3 regions of the Brevundimonas nasdae genome follow, and region 1 is predicted to be linked to each of the others. Evidence: riboswitches for the same ligand, from Rfam matches in the RefSeq annotation. Region 1 holds a riboswitch; each other region holds the start of a gene.

Evidence for each region. Region 1 has a riboswitch for cobalamin ahead of KWG56_RS14360 (TonB-dependent receptor plug domain-containing protein). Riboswitches for the same ligand answer to the same signal wherever they lie in the genome.
Region 2: another riboswitch for cobalamin. It lies ahead of KWG56_RS02785 (acyl-CoA thioesterase); the one in region 1 lies ahead of KWG56_RS14360 (TonB-dependent receptor plug domain-containing protein).
Region 3: another riboswitch for cobalamin. It lies ahead of KWG56_RS08030 (DUF1852 domain-containing protein); the one in region 1 lies ahead of KWG56_RS14360 (TonB-dependent receptor plug domain-containing protein).

What each region holds. Positions count from the first base shown of each region.
Region 1 is NZ_CP080034.1:2,933,908-2,941,090, reverse strand. It holds gene glnD ([protein-PII] uridylyltransferase) at 1-1,819, opposite strand, end outside; gene mutS (DNA mismatch repair protein MutS) at 1,863-4,544, opposite strand; cobalamin riboswitch at 4,620-4,807, shown strand; gene KWG56_RS14360 (TonB-dependent receptor plug domain-containing protein) at 4,955-6,781, shown strand; gene KWG56_RS14355 (aldo/keto reductase) at 6,765-7,183, opposite strand, start outside.
Region 2 is NZ_CP080034.1:577,335-584,517, forward strand. It holds gene KWG56_RS02770 (cupin-like domain-containing protein) at 1-236, shown strand, start outside; gene KWG56_RS02775 (head GIN domain-containing protein) at 349-1,242, shown strand; gene KWG56_RS02780 (outer membrane beta-barrel protein) at 1,391-2,167, opposite strand; cobalamin riboswitch at 2,418-2,622, shown strand; gene KWG56_RS02785 (acyl-CoA thioesterase) at 2,927-3,706, shown strand; gene rpsJ (30S ribosomal protein S10) at 3,966-4,271, shown strand; gene rplC (50S ribosomal protein L3) at 4,293-5,042, shown strand; gene rplD (50S ribosomal protein L4) at 5,042-5,680, shown strand; gene KWG56_RS02805 (50S ribosomal protein L23) at 5,680-5,982, shown strand; gene rplB (50S ribosomal protein L2) at 5,987-6,823, shown strand; gene rpsS (30S ribosomal protein S19) at 6,826-7,104, shown strand; gene rplV (50S ribosomal protein L22) at 7,108-7,183, shown strand, end outside.
Region 3 is NZ_CP080034.1:1,647,491-1,654,673, forward strand. It holds gene ligD (DNA ligase D) at 1-1,946, shown strand, start outside; gene ku (non-homologous end joining protein Ku) at 1,974-2,822, opposite strand; cobalamin riboswitch at 2,944-3,151, shown strand; gene KWG56_RS08030 (DUF1852 domain-containing protein) at 3,260-4,246, shown strand; gene KWG56_RS08035 (methionine synthase) at 4,275-5,303, shown strand; gene KWG56_RS08040 (flavin reductase family protein) at 5,395-5,907, shown strand; gene KWG56_RS08045 (SAM-dependent methyltransferase) at 5,916-7,142, opposite strand; gene KWG56_RS08050 (DUF1365 domain-containing protein) at 7,177-7,183, opposite strand, start outside.

The DNA.
Region 1 (7,183 bases):
CGGCCACGGTCAGGACCAGCAGCATCCGCAGCCGCTCGGGATCGCCGACCAGTTCGGCGAAGGCGCGGATGGTCGCCGGGTCGCTCAGATCGCGCTTCTGGGCATAGTCGGACAGGGCCAGATGGCTGCGGACCAGCCAGACGATCAGTTCGATCCGCCGGGGATCGACGCCCAGACGTTCGCAGGCGCGCCGTGCGGCGATGGCGCCGTCCTCCAGCTGGCCCCGCTCGCCGCCCTTGCCGACATCATGCAGCAGCATGGCCAGCATCAGGGCCTCCATGTCCGAAATCAGGTGCACGATCTCGGACGCCATCGGGTGGTCGGTCTTCAGCTTGCCGCGCGCGATGTCATTGATGATGCCGATGGCCTGCAGCGTATGCTCGTCCACCGTATAGGCGTGGTACATGTTGAACTGGGTCTGGCCGACGATTCGCCCCCATTCCGGCAGGAACCGGCCCAAAAGGCCCGTCTCATTCATGATGGTCAGGCTGCGATAGGGCCTCTGGCCATGGGCCAGAACATCCAGAAAGGCCCGGGTCGCCGCCGGATCGCGCCGCAGTTTCGGCGTCACCAGAGACAGCGACCGCGTCACCGCCGAAAAGGCGTCCGGGTGCAGGTCCAGATCATGCCGGTCGGCGCAGGCGAACAGGGTCAGAAGCTTGACCGGATCGGTGGTGAAGACCTCCTGGCTTTCGATCGACAACCGCCCCTGATCGACCCAGAAGCCTTCGACCTCCAGCTTGCGGCGGGCGGGGCGGAAAGGCGTCATCAGCCGCGACAGGCCTTGGGCCGTCTTCTGATGGCGGGCCTCCAGCTTGGCCGACATGGCGCGGGTCAGGGCGCCCACATCGCGCGCGATCAGGAAATAGCGGCGCATGAACCGTTCGACCGCAGGTTCGTCGCCACGGCCGCTCCATCCCATGCGGCGCGCCACCTCGGGCTGCATGTCGAAGGTCAGCTTCTCCTCGGCCCGCCCGGCGATCAGATGCAGATGGATGCGGACCCGCCACAGGAAGTCGAACGCATCGTCGGAGATGCGCCGCTCGCGCGCCGTCAATAGTTGATCCATGACGGCGGCGCCCAGTCGGCTTTCGGGGGCCAGCGAGCGTGCGATCCAATACAGGGTGTTCAGATCGCGCAGGCCGCCCTTGCCGTCCTTGACGTTGGGTTCGACCTTGTAGCGGACGGCCCCGGCCTTGGCGTGGCGCACCGCGCGCTCCTCCAGCTTGGCGGCGATGAAGGGACGGGGATCGGACTTGGCCACCATGTCTTGGAACCGATTGATCATCAGCCGGGCCAGCGCCTCGTCGCCCGCCAGCCAGCGCGCCTCCAGAAGCGTGGTCCGCACCGTCATGTCGGTGCGCGACAGGGCCAGGCATTCCTCGACCGAGCGGACGGCCTGGCCGACCTTCACGCCGAGGTCCCACAGCACATAGAGGACGAACTCCACCACCTTCTCGCTGCGCGGCGTGGCCTTGGCCGGGCGCAGGAACAGAAGATCCAGATCCGAATAGGGCGCCAGCACCCGCCGCCCGTAGCCGCCGACGGCGACCAGAGACAGGCGCTCGCTTTCCACCACGGACACCGGCCACAACACCTTGGTCGCCACCGTCCACAGGGCGCCCAGCATTTCGTCAGCGGCGGCGGCGTACAGGCGCGCCACGTCCCGGCCCTTGGCCCCGGCGGACAGGCGGCGTTCGGCCCGCGTGCGGGCGGCGGCGTAGGTTTCCTTCAGCACGGCGGCGACGGCGGCGCGCGGATCGTCGCCGCGCGCGGCGGCCTCCAGAAGATCGTCCAATGTCGGCGTCGCTGCGGTCATGGGCGATACATAGGCAGTCGCCGTGCGTGCGTCTCGTGCGCCGTTACAGAAGACCTCTCAGGCGATAAAGGGCCTCCAGCGCCTCGCGGGGGGTTAGGCTGTCGGGGTCGATGCCCGCCAGCGCCGTCTCCACGATCGAAGGTCCGCGTATCGGCTCCGGCTCGGCGAGCGCGAACAGGGGCAGGTCGTCCAGACGGGCGGTCGCCGCCTTTTCGCCTTCCAGCCGCTCCAGCACCGAGCGGGCGCGGGCGACGACCGAGGACGGCACGCCCGCCAGCTTGGCCACCTGAACGCCGTAGGACCGGTCAGCGGCGCCGGGCGCGGCCTCATGCAGGAAGACCAGATCGCCGTTCCACTCCTTGGCCACCATCGACAGGTTGCAGACGTGGTCCAGCCGCGTCTCCAGCTGGGCCAGTTCATGATAATGGGTGGCGAACAGGGTGCGGGCGCGGTTGGTTTCGTGCAGGGCCTCGGCGGTGGCCCAGGCGATGGCCAGGCCGTCATAGGTGGCGGTGCCGCGTCCGATCTCATCCAGCACGACGAAGCTGCGGGGCGTGGCCTGGGTCAGGATGGCGGCGGTCTCGACCATCTCCATCATGAAGGTGGAGCGGCCGCGCGCCAGATCGTCGCCTGCGCCGACGCGGCTGAACAGCCGATCCACGACGCCCAGACGCATCGAACGCGCAGGCACGAAGGCCCCGGCCTGGGCCAGGATGACCAGCAGGGCGTTCTGGCGCAGGAAGGTCGACTTACCCGCCATGTTCGGTCCGGTGACGATGGCCAGACGGGCGCAGTCCTGACCCGATCCGTCCAGACGGGCGTTGTTGGGCGTATAGGGCGACCCTTGCGCCTTCACCGCCGCCTCGACCACGGGGTGGCGTCCGGCCTCGACGGAGAAGACCAGGGTGTCGTCGACGACGGGGCGGGTGGCGCCGACCTCCTGCGCCCATTCGGCCAGGGCGGCGTGGGCGTCCAGTTCGGCCAGAGCTTCGGCCACGGCCTGAAGCGGCTGGGCCAGACGGGCGATCTCGCGCCGCCAGGCCTCGAAGATCTCGCCCTCGATGGCCAGGGCGCGATGTCCGGCCTGACTGATCTTTGCGTCCAGCTCCGACAGTTCGACGGTGGTGAAGCGGACCTGATTGGCCAAGGTCTGGCGGTGGATGAAGGGGCTGTCGGGACCCGCGCGCAGCAGGCCCTCCGCCGTCTTGGCCGAGGTCTCCAGGAAATAGCCCAGCACGGCGTTGTGCTTGACCTTGAACGGCACGCCGGATTCGGCGACGGCGCGGGCCTCCAGATCGGCGACCACGCGGCGGCTGTCGTCACGCAGACTGCGGGCGGCGTCCAGTTCGGGGCGATAGTCGGGGCGCACGAAGCCGCCGTCGCGGGCCAGGTGCGACGGTTCGTCGATCAGGCCGTCGGCCAGATCAGCCTTCAGCCGCGACAGGTCAGCCGACAGGGTCAGCCGGTCCAGCGCCAGGGCGATACGGCGCGGCTGGCCGGTCAGGGGATCAACCTGACCGACAAACAGACCGGCGATGCCTTCCGCGATCGTCAGGCCGATGCGGACAGCGGCCAGATCGCGCGGGCCGCCGCGTCCCAGCGCCAGACGCCCGACGGCGCGGGCCACGTCCGATGAGGCCTTGAGGCCGTCGCGCAGGTCGCGCCGCAGGTCGCGCCGCTCCAGCATCCATTCGACGGCGTCGAGCTGTTCGTTGATCGCCAACGGATCACGCAAGGGCCGGGCGATCCGTTCCGCCAGCGCCCGCGCCCCGCCCGATGTGACGGTGCGGTCGATGCAGGCCAGAAGCGACCCCTCCCGCTCGCCGCGCTGGGTGCGGTCGATCTCCAGACTGGTCCGGGTCGCCGGGTCGATGGCCAGGAAGCCGCTGTCGCCCAGTCGGCGCGGCGGGGCCAGGGCCGGAACCTTGCCGGCCTGGGTCGTCTCCAGATAGGCGGCGATCAGGCCCAGCGCCGAAACCTCGCCTTCCTCGAAGGCGCCGAAACCATCCAGGGCCGCCACGCCGTACAGGCGCTCGACCCGCGTCCGCGCGGCCTGCGGCTCGGCGATGGCCGAGGCCAGGGCCTGGACCACGCCGCCCGATCCGTTCAGGGCGTCGCGCGTCGTCTCGTCAGAATACATCCGGTCGGTGACCAGAACCTCTGACGGGCGAAACGCCGCCAGAGCTGCGCCCAGGTCTTCAATCGAACAGGCGACGCTGTCGACCGCACCCGACGACAGCTCGACCACGGCGACGGCGGCCCGTCCCTTGCGCACCGCCACCGCCGCCAGACGGTTGGCGCCGCGGGCATCCAGCAGGCTGTCTTCGGTCAGGGTGCCGGGCGTGACCACCCGCACCACGCCCCGGTTCACCACGGCCTTGCCGCCGCGCTTCTTGGCCTCGGCGGGGTCTTCCAGCTGTTCGCAGATGGCGACCTTGTGGCCCATGCGGATCAGACGGGCCAGATAGCCGTCCAGCGCATGGACCGGCACCCCGGCCATCGGAATGTCCTCGCCCTGATGCTTGCCGCGCTTGGTCAGGGTGATGCCCAGCGCCGCCGCCGCGACCTCGGCGTCCTTGAAGAACAGCTCGTAGAAGTCGCCCATGCGGAAGAACAGGATGGCGTCCGTCTGCCCCGCCTTGGCCGTCAGATACTGGGCCATGAAGGGCGTCGCGCCTTCGATGGCGGCGGCGATTTCGGGGGGATGGGTCACAGGCGCGTTCATGTGGCCCTAGGGTGACGGATCGCAACCGACGCCTCAAGCCCGTTCCGCCAGCCTTGCACAGGCTTGTCCCCCCTGCGATAGCCTCCAACAGGCGGTTTAGGGAACGTGGTCAGACACCACGGCTGTTCCCGCAACTGTAGGCGGCGAGAACGTCGTCCGTCCGGGTCCGCGATCCCGGCGTCACTGGTCCAAGGACTGGGAAGGCGAGGGCGATGTTTGTTGAACCGCAAGCCAGGAGACCTGGCCGCCTGTTGTCGCTCGCCCCTGTCCGGGAATAGGCGGAGGCGCGGTTTCTTTCCGTTGCAGCGACCCGATCTTGCGCCGTCCAGCCCCCAGCGGGTCTGGCGGATCGGTTCGTTCACATCGGTCTCTCGCGCGCATTCGCGGGGCCGCAACGGGGATTTCGCTCAATGAAGCGTTCCATTCTTCTCGCCTCGGCCGCGCTCTCGGTCGTCGCCATCGCCGCGCCCGCCATGGCCGAAGACGCGGTGCAGGTCAGCGACGTCGTCGTCACCGCCACCCGCCTGCCCGCCATCGTCGCCGACACGCCCGGCGCCCGCGTCATCGACAGCCAGACGATTGAACAACATGGCGCAGTCTTCGCCGCCGACATCCTGACGACCGTGCCAGGCCTGTCCATCGCCCGCACCGGCGCCTTCGGCGGCCTGACCCAGGTCCGCATGCGCGGCGCCGCGCCCGGAAAGACTCTGGTTCTGGTGGATGGGGCGCCCGTCAATGATCCGGCCGAGATCAATGGCGCCTTTGACTTCGGCAGTTTTGAACTGGCCGACATCGACCGCATCGAAGTGCTCAGCGGCCCGCAGTCGTCGCTGTGGGGGTCGGACGCCATCGGCGGCGTGATCTCCTTCACCACCCAGGAAGTCCAGGGCATGCGCGCCGAGGCTGAAGCCGGCAGTTTCTCGACCGTGCGCGGCCGCCTGTCGGCGGGCGTCGCCAACGACAAATACGCATTCGGCGCCTATGTCTCGCGCTTTGAAACCGACGGCATCTCGGCCGCCGACGAGCGCGACGGCAACACCGAGCGCGACGGCCTTCGCAACACCACCGTCGGCGCCAAGGGTCGCTACGCCTTCAACGACACGACCAAGATCGACGGTTCTGTCCGCTGGGTGAAGAGCCATGTCGAGATAGACGGTTTCCCGGCCCCGAACTACAGCCTGGCCGATACGGACGACACGGCGGACAGCGAGCAGTGGTCCGGCTTTGCGCGGGTCACCACCCAGGCCTTTGGTCTGAAGCATCAGTTCAGCGTCTCGGCCTCGGACATCGAACGCACCACCTACAGCGGCGGCGCCGGTTCGACCTTCAGTGGCGACCGTCAGGTTTATCGCTGGCAGGCGGACGGCAAGACCCAGAACATCGCCTACGCCTTCGGCGCCGAACGTGAAGAATCCAAGGGCGACCTGTCCACGGGCCTGTCGCGGGATCTGGGCACGACCTCGGTCTTCGGCATGGCGCAATATGATGCGGGCGCACTGAACCTGACGGGCGGTCTGCGTTACGACGACACCGACGATTTCGGCTCCAAGACCACGGGCCGGGTTTCGGCCGCCTATCACCTGAACGGGGGTTTCACCGTCTCGGGCGCCTATGGCACCGGCTTCAAGGCGCCGACTGTCGTCCAGGCCCTGTGCGACTGGTGCTATGCGCCCAAACCCTGGCCGGAACTGAAGCCTGAAACCGCCGACAGCGTCGAGCTGGCGCTGGGCTGGGCTTCGCCGGATGGTCGTTTCGACGGTCGTGCGACGGTCTATCGCCTGAACATCGAAAACCAGATCTCCTACGTCGCAGGCCGCTACATCAACATCGCCAAGACCCGTTCTGACGGCGTCGAGCTGGAAGGCAGCGCGCGTCTGGGCGCAGGCTTCGACCTGACCCTGGCCTATGCCTGGACCGACGCCACGGACCGCACGACGGGCGCGCGCCTGTTGCGCGTGCCGGAAAATACAGCCTCGGCGACCCTGGGCTGGACCGGCGAGCGTCTGTCCGGCACCCTGACGGTGCGTGCAGAAGACGATCAGGATGACTCGGGCGGCTTCTCGACCGTGGTCCGCAAGGGGTTTGTCACGGGCAATCTGAACGCGGCCTATGTGTTGACGGACAACATCACCCTGACCGCGCGGATCGAGAACCTGACCGACAAACACTATCAGCAGGTGTTCGGTTACGGCGAGCCCGGTCGTTCGGGCTATGTCGGGATCAGGCTGCGCTACTGATCCGGGCGCGGGCGTCGGCGGTGAAACCCGCCGGCGCCTCCAGCGCCAGCGTCGACCAGTCCAGGTCGGGGCAGGGCGCGTGGGCGGCGGCCAGGATGGCGCGCAGTTCGGCGGCGGAGGCCACGCTGGCGACGATCTTGTCGACGGTCTTCAGCGACAGGGCGTAACCCAGGGCCGCCTGCATGGGGTCGCAGCGCTGCTCGGCCAGGCGCCGACGCGTGCGCGACAGGGCCTGGGCGTGTTCGGCCAGCTCCGGCGGAAGATCATCCCCGCCCGCAAACAGCAGGCCGCCTGCAAAGACGGACGACAGATGCACGGCCGCGCCGGCGTCCTTGACCGCGTCCAGCACGTTCTCGCGAACGGCGCGCTGGTCCAGCAGATTGCAGGGCAGTTGCACGACAT
Region 2 (7,183 bases), 1.4 Mb from region 1:
AGACCTGGCCGTCGCGCTTCCGCAAGGGGGCGCTGTTCACCAATGCGGTGATCCGCAGCCGGGGCGGTTCGCCCAGGTTCACGGACGGCATGTCGACGCCTGAACTGGCCGCGCGCTGGGCCGCGTCGCTGGCGCTGAAGAAGGTGGGGGCGATGAAGAGCCGGATCGCCCATTTCGAGCGGGACTTCGAGCCGGAAGTCGGCGTCGAGGACGGCGCAGGGGCCTTGCGCTCCTGAACCCGCGACGCCCGGCGTCCGCCAATGTTAAATTGGATTCATGACGCCGAGTTAAAATGACTTTCGGCGCCTGCTCGCGCACCTTCTCATCAGATCCGGGAAGGGAAAGTTCATGAAGTCAGCACTGTTCATCGCCGCCGCGACCGCCGCTCTGGCCGTCAGCGCCGCCGCCGCGCCTGCGTCCGCCGCCGATGTCGAGATTCGCAATGCGGTGGCCCGCGTCGTGGTGATCGTCGAGGATCGTAACGACATCGGCGTGGAGATCACCCAGGGCGCCTCCAACCTTCCCGCCGTCCAGGTGCGTCGCGAAGGGCGCAACGTCCGCATCGACGGCGGCCTGCGCCGCGGCGGCGTGTTCGGCAGCAGCGATGCGATCCGCTCCTGCAACAGCGGCCCGGCCAATGCACGGCAGCCGGGCGAAGGCGCCACGGTCAACGTCGGCGGGGGCGTGGGACGCATCCGACTGGAAGACGCGCCGCTGATCGTCGTGCGCAGCCCCCGAGACGTCGATCTGAGCGCCAGCGGGGCCGTCTATGGCGCCATCGGCCGTGGCGCGCGCTCGGTCGATCTGGGCGCAGGCGGCTGCGGCGACTGGACGGTGGCCAATGTCGACGGAAAGCTGGAAGTGGGCCTGGGCGGCTCCGGCACGATCCGCACGGGCACGTCGCAGGAACTGGAGGCCTCGGTCGGCGGATCGGGCTCGATCTACGCCGGCGCCACCAACAGGCTGAAATCCTCAGTCGGCGGATCGGGCAACATCACCGTGGCGCGCGTTGACGGGCGCGGCGAAGCGGCGGTCGGCGGTTCAGGCGGCATCGCCATCCGCGAGGGCCAGATGCCGCGCTTCTCGGTCGCCATCGGCGGTTCGGGCAACGTGCGGTTCGGTGGAACGACCGGCGATCTGGACGTCTCCATCGCAGGCTCGGGCAATGTGAATGTCGGCGCCGCGACGGGCCAGGTGAAACGCTCGGTCGTCGGCTCCGGGAATCTGAACATCGGGCGCTAAGACCCGAACTCTCCGCCGCGAGAGGAAGGCTCCCGGTCGTGGAACCCCGGGGGCCTTTTTCGCGCCCGCAGCCCAGCGGACGACGGGCATGAAAAAGCCCCGGCGGATCGCTCCGCCGGGGCCTTCTGCATTCGAAAACCCGAAGGTCTTACATCGAGACGTTCTTGGCCGGAGCCTTGAAGCCCGTCAGGACGCGCGTGATCGCGGGGACGCCCAGGTTGGCGCCAGCGCGGTCGCGAGCTTGCAGACCGCCGCCGAAGGCGTAACGGACGTTGAACGACCAGGTGTCGACGTCGACCGACTTGATGTCAGCGCGCGTGTAGGCGGCGCCGACCGAGAACGGCGTGTCCTTGATTTCGTACTCGGCGCCGACGCCGTAGGTCCAGGCGTCAACGCTACCGCCCGTGACGTCGACGTTGTTGTAGCTGACGCCAGCGTTCAGGCGCAGGTTCGGCAGGACGTAGTAGGCAGCGTCGCCGCCGACGGTCCAGACGTCGCCGATGCTGGTGTCGCTCCAGGCGACAGCGCCGGTCAGGGTTGCGTTGGCCAGGTACTTCTGGGCTTCAGCGCCGACGGTCCAGACGGTGTCGCCCGTGCCGATGGTGTTGGCGGCGACGAAGGCGCCGGCGCGGACGTCCGAGGTCCACAGCTTGGTGCCGTGAGCAGCCAGCATGGCCGAGGTGTCGTCGGCGCCCAGAGCCTTGGTGTAGTCGACAGCGCCGTTCAGGGTCACGGTCCAGTCCTTGACGGGCAGGGCGACGGTGCCGTCGACCGACCATACGTCAGCAGCGACCTTGTTGAAGCCGTCTGCGTCGACCGACGGGTTGGTGTAGGAGACAGCGACCGAACCGATGGCGTCTTGAGCGAAAGCCGGAGCGGCGATCATGGTGGCGGCGGCGGCCGTCGCGAGGAGGATCGTCTTCATTGTTCTTTTTCCTTAGCAGTCTGTGCCCCGGAGGGGAGCCGGGGAGGGGGCTGCTATCAGGACCCGGACGATTCCGGCATGAAACCGCCGTTAGATTAAGCACTTGCAACAGTACTGTGACGGTTCGGCCACGGGTTGTGTCTGCAATGTGTCACACTCGCGGAGGACTTGGGGCAAGGGGTTAACGGGCGGCAATTCCGTCATCAGATTAAGGGGGTGTCCGTGTGATTGACGGCGCAGCTGATCTCAGGTCATCTGAAGGCGTCGTGGTCTGCACGGGGTCTTCGGATTGCGTGGAGCTAAGAGGGAAGCCGGTGTGAAACCGGCGCTGCCCCCGCAACTGTAAGCGGCGAGTCGAGGGTCCATATCGTGTCACTGGCGTTCCGGCGCCGGGAAGGCCGGGTCCGAGATGTCGACCCGTGAGCCAGGAGACCTGCCCCGACAGATAACGTCCTCCGGCGGGGTGCCCGGTCAGGCCGCAAGTGCGCCGCCGGACCCGCATGTCCGCGCGGGCGTTCGCGCGTTCCTGCTCGAGACCTGGCCACAACACAGGTTTTCAGCCATGCCCCGCCCAGTCCTAAAGGTGGCGACCCCACGCCTTCCCAGCATCGGCCCGAGGTCTGAGCGGACGAACACGCGCGGCGCCCAGTGGGCCGTAAGGTTCAAGGCCGCTTCGCTGCTGTCCGCAGCGGCCGACCTGTGCGGCCTGATGAACATGACGCAAGTGGTCAGATCCCGGCGAGACGAGGGGGACCGGTCATGAGCGTCACCCTGATCGACATGGTGTTTCCCGGCGACGCCAATCACCACGGCACTCTGTTCGGCGGCGTCGGCCTGGCGCATCTGGACAAGGTGGCCTTCCTGGCGGCGGCGCGTCATGCGCGACGGCCGACGGTGACGGCCAGTTGCGAGCGGATCGACTTCGCTGCGCCAGCCCGAATCGGCGAGATGGTCGAGGCTACGGGCCGCGTCGTGCGCGTCGGGCGCACATCAATGGGCGTGGAGGTCGATCTGTGGGCCGAGGCGCCGGTCAGCGGCGAACGGCGGCTGTGCACGCGGGGCGTCTTTAATATGGTGGCTCCGCGCCAGGAGGGGCAGGGCGATCTGCCGCCGCTGCCCGCCAATGGTCAGAATGTCGGCGACGGCTGGCTGCGGGCGGTGGAGATGGTCTTCCCCGCCTGGACCAATCACTATGGCACCCTGTACGGCGGCGACGCCCTGAAGCTGATGGGCAAGGCCGCCTTTGTCTGCGCCACCAAGGAGGCGCGGGCGGTGATGGTCATGGCGGCGTCCAACCGCATCGACTTCTCCGAGTCTATAAGAGAGGGCGACATGATCGAACTGGCGTCACGCGCCACCAAGGTTGGCCGGTCCTCAATAACCATAGAGGTCGAGCTGTGGTCTGAGGCCCTGCTGACGGGCGAACGCCGCCGCTCCGCCGTGGCGGAATTCGTCATGGTCGCGGTCGATAAGGCGGGCCGATCCAGCCCGATTGCAAAACCCGAAAACAGCCCGCCAGGACACGGTTTCGCCGCTTGACGAAATCGGAATCGGCAGGCATAAGCCACCACTCTTGTTGGACCGGCTGTGCACTTCGGTGCAGACGCGGTTCGCAAGAACGACCTAAGTCACTGTTCTTTGCAGCTTCTTGGGATTTCACGGCCTTCGCGGGCAACTGCGTGGGCCGCTCGTTTTTGCGGATTTGCGTTTCCTGAGGGCTTTTTGCCCGAAGGCCTTCGGTCTTTGAAATAGTTCACAGGGACGCGGTCCTCCGACCGCATTGGAAGTTAGCACCGATATGGATCAAAGCATCCGCATCAGGCTCAAGGCCTTTGATCACCGCGTCCTCGATTTCTCGACGCGCGAAATCGTCAATACAGCCAAGCGCACCGGCGCGACCGTTCGCGGTCCGATTCCGTTGCCGACCCTGATCGAAAAGTTCACCGTGAACCGCTCGCCGCACGTCGATAAGAAGTCGCGTGAGCAGTTTGAAATCCGCACGCACAAACGCGTGCTCGACATCGTCGACCCCACCCCGCAGACCGTGGACGCGCTCATGAAGCTCGACCTGTCCGCCGGTGTGGACGTCGAGATCAAGATTTAAAGTAGAAAGAGGCGGGATCCGATGCGCACGGGCGTGATCGCCAAGAAGCTGGGCATGACCCGCGTGTTCGCCGAAGACGGCGCGCACGTACCGGTCACTGTGCTGCAGCTCGACGGCTGCCAAGTCGTCGGCCAACGTACCCAGGAGCGTGACGGCTACGTCGCTCTCCAGCTGGGCGCTGGCACCAAGAAGGCCAAGAACACGGCTAAGGCTCAACGCGAAACCTTCGCGAAGGCCCAGGTCGAACCCAAGGCCTATGTCACCGAGTTCCGCGTTGATGCGGACGGTCTGCTGGACGTGGGCGCCGAGATTTCGGCTGAACACTTCTTGGTCGGCCAGAAGGTGGACATCCAAGGTGAAACCATCGGTAAGGGGTTCGCCGGCGCGATGAAGCGCTGGAACTTCGGCGGCCTTCGCGCCACGCACGGTGTGTCGATTTCGCACCGCTCGCATGGTTCGACCGGTCAACGTCAAGATCCGGGCCGCACCTTCCGCGGCAAGAAGATGGCCGGCCACTACGGCGCCGAGACCGTCACCACCCAGAACCTGACCGTCGTCCGCGTGGACGCCGAGCGTGGCCTGATCCTGATCAAGGGCGCTGTCCCCGGTCATGACGGGAGCTACGTCAAGGTTCGTGACGCCATCAAGAAGGCCCGTCCGGCTGACGCCCCGTTCCCGGGCGCCGTCAAGTCGTCGAAGGCTGCTGCTCAACCCGCATCGACCCCGGCTGAAGAAGCCCCGGTGGAAGCGACCGAAGGCGGTGAAGCGTAATGAAACTCTCTGTCATCAAACTCGACGGCAAGGCTGCTGGCGACCTGGAGCTGTCGGACGCCGTTTTCGGCATCGCTGACATCCGCGGCGACATCCTGGCCCGCACCGTGAACTGGCAACTGGCCAAGCGCCGCGCCGGCACGCACAAGGTTCAAACCCGCAACGAGAACTCTCGTACGGGCAAGAAGATGTACAAGCAAAAGGGCACCGGCGGCGCTCGTCACGGTTCGCGCCGTGCACCGCAGTTCGTCGGCGGCTCGCGCGCCTTCGGTCCGGTCGTTCGCGACCACGGCTTCTCGCTGCCGAAGAAAATCCGCGCGCTTGCTCTGCGTCACGCCCTGTCCTCCAAGGCGAAGTCCGGCGACCTGATCGTCGTCGACAGCGTCTCGGTCAAGGAAGCCAAGACGGCCTCGCTGCGCGAGACCTTCGGCAAGCTGGGTTGGACCAAGGCTCTCATCATCGCGGGTCCGGAAGTCGACACGAACTTCGGCCTGGCCGCACGCAACATCCCGCACATCGACGTGCTGCCGAACGCCGGCCTGAACGTCTATGACATCCTGCGGGCTGAAAAGCTGGTGCTGACCAAGGCTGCTATCGAGGCGATCGAAGCCCGCTTCAGCGATAAGGAAGCCGCGTAATGGCTGCTCAACCTACCGCCAAGCACTACGACACCATCCTGGCTCCGGTGATCACCGAGAAGGCCACGATCCTGTCGGAGCAGAACAAGGTCGTCTTCCGCGTTGCGGACACGGCTTCCAAGGACGAGATCGCTGCTGCGGTCGAAAGCCTGTTCAAAGTCAACGTCGTCAAGGTCAACACCCTGGTTCAAAAGGGCAAGACCAAGCGCTTCCGGGGTATCCTCGGCCGTCGCGTCGACATCAAAAAAGCTATCGTGACGCTGGCCGAAGGCCAGTCGATCGACGTGACCACGGGGCTCTGATCAGATGGCCTTGAAAACCTACAATCCGACTTCGCCGGGCCGTCGCGCCCTCGTGCTGGTCGACCGTTCGGAGCTCCACAAGGGCCGTCCGGAAAAATCGCTGACCGAAGGCCTGACCAAGTCGGGCGGACGCGGGCAGGGCGGTCGCATCGCGGTCCGCTTCCGCGGCGGCGGCGCCAAGACCCTGTACCGCAAGATCGACTTCAAGCGTCGCAAGTGGGACGCGGTCGGCACGGTCGAGCGTCTGGAGTACGACCCCAACCGCACGGCTTTCATCGCCCTCGTGACCTACGAAGACGGTGAAAAGACCTACATCATCGCGCCGCAACGCCTTAAGGCTGGCGACACGATCATCGCGGGTGAAAAGACCGACGTGAAGCCTGGCAACGCCATGCCGCTGCGTTCGATGCCGGTGGGTACGATCATCCACAACATCGAAATGAAGCCCGGCAAGGGCGCTCAACTGGCCCGTTCGGCTGGCGCCTACGCCCAGCTGGTCGGTCGCGATCAGGGCTACGCCCAGATCCGTCTCGGCTCGGGCGAGCTGCGCATGGTCCTGGACGGCTGCATCGCCACTGTGGGCGCGGTTTCGAACCCCGACCACATGAACCAGAACCTGGGCAAGGCCGGTCGTAAGCGTCACATGGGCTGGCGTCCGCACGTTCGCGGCGTCGCCATGAACCCGATCGACCACCCGCATGGTGGTGGTGAAGGCCGGACCTCTGGTGGTCGCACCCCCGTCACGCCGTGGGGTAAGGACACCAAGGGCACTCGTACCCGCAAGAACAAGGCTACGGACAAGTACATCATCCGTACCCGCCACGTTAAGAAGGCTCGCTAAGAATGGCCCGCTCCTCCTGGAAAGGCCCGTTTGTCGACGGGTATCTGCTCAAGAAGGCCGACGCCGTTCAATCGTCGGGCCGCAAGGATGTGATCAAGACCTGGTCGCGTCGCTCCACCATCCTGCCGCAGTTCGTCGGTCTGACGTTCGGCGTCCATAACGGTCAGAAGCACGTTCCCGTGTCGGTCTCGGAAGAGATGGTCGGCATGAAGTTCGGCGAGTTCGCCCCGACCCGGAACTTCCCGGGTCACGCGGCGGACAAGAAGGCCAAAAGGAAGTAACCGATGGCCCAGACCAAGAACACCCGTCGGGTCGCCCCGACCGAGGCCCGCGCCAAGCTGGTCAACGTGCGCATCAGCC
Region 3 (7,183 bases), 1.3 Mb from region 1:
AGGGCCCCGACAAGCCAAAGCCCACCAAGGCGGCGGCGTCCACAGCGACCAAACCGCCGCCGTTCGTTCCGATCCAACTGTGCAAGGCCGTCGATCATCCGCCCGGCGCGGCGGGCTGGGCGCATGAGATCAAGTTCGACGGCTATCGCATCCAGATCGGCGTCGGCGGCGGCAAGGCGGTCTTGAGAACCCGCAAGGGCCTGGACTGGACCGACCGGTTTCCCGAACTGGCGTCGGATGCGTCGGGTTGGCCCGACGCGGTGATCGACGGCGAACTGTGCGCGCTGGATGACGACCACATGCCCGATTTCAGCGCGCTTCAGGCGGCGATCTCGGACGCCGACACGGACCGCCTGGTCTATTTCGCCTTCGACCTGCTGTTCGAGGGCGGCGAGGATCTGCGCAAACTGCCGTTGTCGCACCGCAAGGCGCGGCTTCAGGCTTATGTGGACCGGGTGGGCAAGTCGGGCGCGGCGCGGTTGCGCTATGTCGAGCATTTCGCCTCGACCGGTCAGGCGGTGCTGGAGAGCGCCTGCCGGATGCATCTGGAAGGCGTGATTTCGAAGAAGCTGGACGCCTCTTATCATGCCGGACGATCAACCAGCTGGGTCAAGTCCAAGTGCCGGGGCCGCGACGAGGTGGTGATCGGCGGCTGGTCGTCAGAGGGCGGCACGCGCTTCCGCTCTCTGCTGGTCGGGGTGCGGAAGGACGGGGGCTTGCGCTATCTGGGTCGGGTCGGAACGGGCTATGGCGAGGCCGTCACCCGCACCCTGGTCCCGGCCCTGAAGGCCGAGGCGGCGGACAAGAGCCCATTTTCCGGGCCGGGCGCACCCAAGGCGGCCAAGGACATCCATTGGTTGAAACCCGTGCTGGTCGCCGAGATCGAACACGGCGGATACACCGAGGCTGGGTCGCTGCGTCAGGCGGCGTTCAAGGGGCTGCGTGAGGACAAGCCCGCCGCCGAGGTCACCCAGGTCCCGCAGCCGCCCGCCGACATGAAGCCGCAGAAGAAGACGACCACGACAGTTCGCCCGACCTCGAAACCCGGCAAGGTCACGGTCGCTGGCGTCACTTTGTCCAGCCCTGACAAGGTGCTGTGGCCCGCTGTCGGCGACCGGCCCGCGATCACCAAGGCCGACCTGGCGCGGTATTACGAGGCGGCGGCGGAGCGCATCCTGCCTCATGTAGCGGATCGCCCTACATCCATCATCCGCGCCCCCGAAGGCATAGGCGGCGAGATGTTCTTCCAGCGGCACGCCATGAGCGGATCGAACCCGCGCCTGAAGCTGATCGACGTCAAGGCGCGGACCCCCTATGTCGCCGCCGTCGATGTCGGCGGTCTGGTCGCCATCGGCCAGTCGGGCGGACTGGAGCTGCATCCCTGGGGCTGCAAGCCTGGCGACCCGGAGACGCCGGAGCAGATCACTTTCGACCTCGATCCCGACGAAGGCCTGGATTTCGCGGACGTCATCGCGGCGGCCAAGGTGGTGAAGGCGAGACTGGAGGGCCTGGGCCTGACGCCCTTCGTCAAGACAACCGGCGGCAAGGGCCTGCATGTGGTCGCGCCCATCAAGACCGACGCCCGATCCCGGGTGACCTGGGACCAGAACAAGGCCTTCGCCAAGGCGGTTTCAGAGGCGATCCGCGTCGATGCGCCCGACCGTTTCACCACCACCCTGGCCAAGAAGGCGCGGGGCGGCAAGATCTTCATCGACTATCTGCGCAACGGCCGTATGGCGACGGCGGTCGCGCCCTGGTCGCCGCGCGCGCGGCCCGGCGCCGGGATCGCCTTTCCTCTGTCGTGGGACCAGGTGAAGCCGGGCCTCGACCCGGCGGCCTTCAACCTGTGGACCTACCCTGCCCTGCTGAAGAAGTCGGACCCATGGGCGGACTTCCGCGCGTCAGCGGCGAACCTGAGACCTGCGCTGAAGAAGATGGGCCTCTGAACCTCTCTCCTCCTTGCCCGTAAAGGATCAGGCGGCCGACTTCTTCTTGGCCGCAGGCTTCTTCGCCGGCACCTTCTTGGCAGCGGGCTTCTTGTCGCCTCCGCCGCCCTTGAGGCTGTTCTTCAGCGCCGCCATCAGGTCGATGACATTGGTGTCGTCCGGTTCTGCGATGTCGACCAGGCCCTTGCCGCCCTTGGCCTTGGCCTTGATCATCTCGCGCAGCGCCTCGTCATAGCGATCCTTGAACTGGGAGGCGTCAAAGTCGCCCTCCTTCTGGCCGATGATCCGCGCTGCGATCTCCACCATGTCGGCGTCCGCCTTCACCGTCGGGATATCGTCGAAATAGTCGGCGGCGTCGCGCACCTCGTCATGGGCGCGCAGGGTGTAGGCGATCAAACCCTTGTCGCGCACTTCCAGCGCCAACTGCCGTTCCTTGCCACGCAGCACCAGTTGCCCCAACGCCACCTTGCCCTGTTTCTTCATGGCGTCGCGGATGACGGCGAAAGCTTCGACGCCCGCCCCCTTTTCCGGCACGACAAAAAAGGGATCGGCCCAGTACAGGCGGTCGATGTCGGCTTCATCCACGAACCTGTCGATGGAGATTGTCTTGGTGCTCTCCAGCTTGACCTGATCGAAGTCGGCGTCGTCGAACAGAACATATTCGTCCTTGGACACCTCATAGCCGCGCACCAGATCGCTGCGCTCCACCGGCCCGGTGTCTGGGTCCGTCGGCACCATGCGGATGCGGTTGTTGGTGTCCGGATTGATCAGGTGAAACCGCACGTCATTGGTGCTGGTCGTCGCCGTAAAGAGGGCCACCGGACAGGTGACCAACGACAGTTTCAGATGCCCTTGCCAGGTCGGACGTGCGGCCATGTTGCTTCTCCCTTGGCCAATGGAATGCGTCAGGCGCGTTTCCGTTCGCGGCACGGGAACCGACATCGCATAATCACATAAAGATATCTTTATATCTTGATTGACATGAGCGGCGATTGTGGCAATTTCCAATGGTCGAGGTTCTTCACGTCGCTCTCGGGCGGCGCGAAGCTAAGAGGGAAGCCGGTGCGATGCCGGTGCTGCCCCCGCAACTGTAAGCGGCGAGCTAAGGGTCCATCTTGTGTCACTGAGAGCATTCGCTCTCGGGAAGGCCGGACCCGAAGCCGTGACCCGCGAGCCAGGAGACCTGCCCCGACAGATAACGTCCTCCGGCGGGGTGTCCGGCCAGGTCGCATGAATGCTGCGCTGGAACGATTCCGCGTGTGCGTTCGCGCGTCCCTGTCCGCTGTCTCGCCACAGCATCAACGGCAGAGACCATGGCGAGCAGCGAATTCACCTTCATCATCAAGCGCACGGCGCTCGACGAGGATTACCGCCCTGCCGAGAACACGCGGATCACGACCAACTTCGCCAATCTGGCGCGCGGTGAGAGCCGTCAGGAGAACCTGCGCAACACCCTGCGGATGATCGACAACCGCTTCAACTCATTGGCCCATTGGGACAATCCAAAGGGCGATCGCTACACGGTCGAACTGCAGATCATCACCGTCGAGATGAGCGTCGTCGCCGGTGACAGCGGCGAGGCCTTCCCCCTGATCGAAATCCTTCAGACGACGATCATCGACAAGAACACCGGTGAGCGCATCGAAGGGGTCGTGGGGAACAACTTCTCCTCCTACGTCCGCGACTATGACTTCAGCGTGGTTCTGCCGGAGCATTTGAAGACCCACCCCAATGCTGGTCCGCCAGCAGGATTCGGCGATCTGCACGGCAAGCTGTTCAAGCATTTCCTGAACTCACGCGCCTATCGTGATAATTTCAGCAAGCCGCCCGTCATCTGCCTGAGCGTGTCCAGCAACAAGACCTACCACCGGACCGGCGCCGAACACCCTGCCCTGGGCCTCGAATATGAGAATGACGAGTTCTCGCCGACCGATCAGTATTTCGCGAAGATGGGGATGAAGGTCCGCTACTTCATGCCGCGAAACGGCGTGGCCCCCCTGGCCTTCTACCATATCGGCGACCTGACGGCCGACTACACCGATCTCGAACTGGTCAGCACCATCAGCACGATGGAGACCTTCCAGAAGATCTATCGCCCCGAGATCTACAACGCCAACTCGCCCGCCTCGGAACAGTATCAGCCCAGCCTGAAATACCAGGACTATTCGCTGACCCGGATCGTCTACGACCGCGAAGAACGCAACCGCCTGGCCGTCGAACAGGGCAAGTTCGTCGAGGAACGGTTCATCAAGCCGCATCAGGCCGTTCTCGACCAGTGGTCCGCCAACTTCGCCGCCTGATCAGACCCAGAACAACAAAGTCGCCACCATGAAAACTCTTCTCCCCACCTCGACCGCCGGCAGCCTGCCCAAGCCCGCCTGGCTGGCCCAGCCCGAGACGCTGTGGTCGCCCTGGAAACTGCAAGGCGACGAACTGATCGAAGGCAAACAGGACGCCCTGCGTCTGTCCCTGAGCGATCAACTGAACGCCGGCATCGACATCGTCAGCGACGGCGAACAGACGCGCCAGCACTTCGTCACGACCTTCATCGAACACCTCGACGGCGTCGATTTCGAAACCCGCAAGACCGTCAAGATCCGCGACCGCTATGACGCCAGCGTCCCGACCGTCGTCGGCGCTGTCAGCCGTCCGAAGTCGGTCTTCGTCGACGACGCCAAATTCCTGCGCCAACAGACCAAACAGCCGATCAAATGGGCCCTGCCCGGACCGATGACTATGATCGACACCCTCTATGACGACCATTACAAGAGCCGCGAAAAGCTGGCCTGGGAGTTCGCCAAAATCCTCAATCAGGAAGCGCGCGAGCTTGAAGCCGCTGGCGTCGACATCATCCAGTTCGACGAACCCGCCTTCAACGTCTTCTTCGATGAGGTGAACGACTGGGGTGTCGCGGCCCTGGAAAAGGCCGCCGAAGGGCTCAAGTGCGAGACCGCAGTCCACATCTGCTACGGCTACGGCATCAAGGCCAATACGGACTGGAAGAAGACCCTCGGCTCGGAGTGGCGACAGTATGAGGAAGCCTTCCCCAAGCTGCAGCAGTCCAGCATCGACATCATCTCGCTCGAAGCCCAGAATTCGCGTGTGCCGATGGACCTGATCGAGCTTATTCGCGGCAAGAAGGTCATGGTCGGGGCCATCGACGTGGCCACCAACACCGTGGAAACGCCGGAAGAAGTCGCCGACACCCTGCGCAAGGCCCTTCAGTTCGTGGACGCCGACAAGCTCTATCCTGCCACAAACTGCGGCATGGCTCCCCTGTCGCGTCGCGTCGCGACCGGCAAACTGAAGGCCTTGGGCGCAGGCGCCGAAATCATCCGTAAAGAACTGTCCGCCTGACAGATGATCGAAGCGGGCGCTCGGGCTTGATGACAAAAGCCCGAGCGCTCGCCGACGCCGCTCTGAATGCGGCGCCCCAGGGTTCAAACACATGAATATGTTGAGCAACATCAGCGATGATGCTGAGCTGCGCCGCCTCTTCGGTCGCTTCCCCACCGGCGTGACCACCCTGTGCGCCATGGTGGACGGTCAACCTGTCGGCATGACCGCCAGCGCCTTCGTCGCCGTCTCGCTCAAGCCTCAGTTGGTGTCCGTCTGCATCAAGCGCGGCTCCGGCACATGGCGGCAGTTGCGAGCCCAAAAACGCCTTGGCATCTCATTCCTGAGCCATGGCCATTCTGGCGTTGCACGCCAACTGGCCCAGAAGACCGGCGACCGTTTCCTGGGACTGGACTACGAAACCACCCCCGACGGCGCCCTCTTTCTCGCGAACGCGACGGCCTGGCTGGAATGCTCAGTCGAGCAGGAAATCCCCGCCGGCGACCACGACATCGTCCTCTTCCGCCTCCACCGCGCAACCGCCGCCGACAACGTAATGCCGCTTGTCTTCCACTCCAGCGACTTCCACACCCTGGCGCCGATCCATCATTCATCTGCCACGTGACGCAGCGATCAGGACGCCCGATCCAACGAAAGTTGAATCACATCTGTGCGGCCTGACCGGAAACCGGCTTCGCAATAGGCCAGATAGAAGCGCCAGAGACGGCGGAAGCGGTCGTCGAAGCGTGAGTCTTTTTGACAGATGTCGTTCCAAGCGCCCTCAAATCGGCGGGCCCACTCGGACAAGGTGTCGGCATAGTCGCGCCCGAAACGCTCCGTCTGCCCCCATCGCAGCCCTGCCTCGGTGACAACCGACGCCATCTTTGCTTCCGACGGAAGCGAGCCGCCGGGGAAGACGTATTTCTGGATGAAGTCCGTGCGCGCGTCGTATTCGTCGAACAGCTCCTCCTGAATGGTGATGATCTGCAGACCCGCACGTCCTCCCGGCTTCAGAACCTGGTGAACCTTAGAAAAATAGGCGCCCCAATACTCTCGCCCGACCGCTTCGAACATCTCGATGGAGGCCACACGGTCGAACTGGCCCTTCACGTCGCGATAGTCGATCAGGCGGATGTCGGCCTTGTCGGCCAGCCCGGCATCGAACAACCGCCGACGGGCGAAATCATGCTGCTCTCGGGAAATGGTGACGCCGGTCACCACAGCCCCGATCTCCTTGGCAGCGAACTCGACGAAGCCGCCCCAGCCGCAGCCGATCTCCAACACGTTGTGGCCAGCCTGCAGGCCCATCATCCGCGCCAGAGAGGCGTACTTGGCGTGTTGCGCGTCCTGAAGCCCCTGCCCCGCAGTTTCGAACCGCGCCGACGAATAGGTCATCGAGGGATCAAGCCAGGCCTGGTAGAAATCGTTGCCGAGGTCGTAGTGGGCGTGGATGTTGCGGCGCGACCCGCGACGGCTGTTGCGGTTCAATCGGTGGCCGAACCTGTTGACCAGGTTCATCAGCGGATTGCCGTCAAACAGGCGTCGAATATGGTCATAGTTGTTGACCAGGGTTTCCAGCAGGATCGCAAGATCCGGCGTGTCCCATTCGCCGGCCAGATAACCCTCTGCAAATCCGATATCCCCTCCCCTCAGCACACGTGCGGCGAAGCGAGAGTCGTGGACGGTCAGGATGGCGGCATGGCCGGGCGTCTGACCCGTCAGGTGATGGTGTGAGCCGTCCGGCAGCACCAGCGTCAGCCGCCCCCAGCTCCAATTAGCCGACAGAAGCCGCACCAGAAGAGCCATGACCGGAGACGTCTTGCGCATGTCTTTCACCGCATCGCAGTAGGTGGTGGTCATTGGGTCAGTCGGCCGTGAGTTCGGGATGGCAGGGTCAAGGC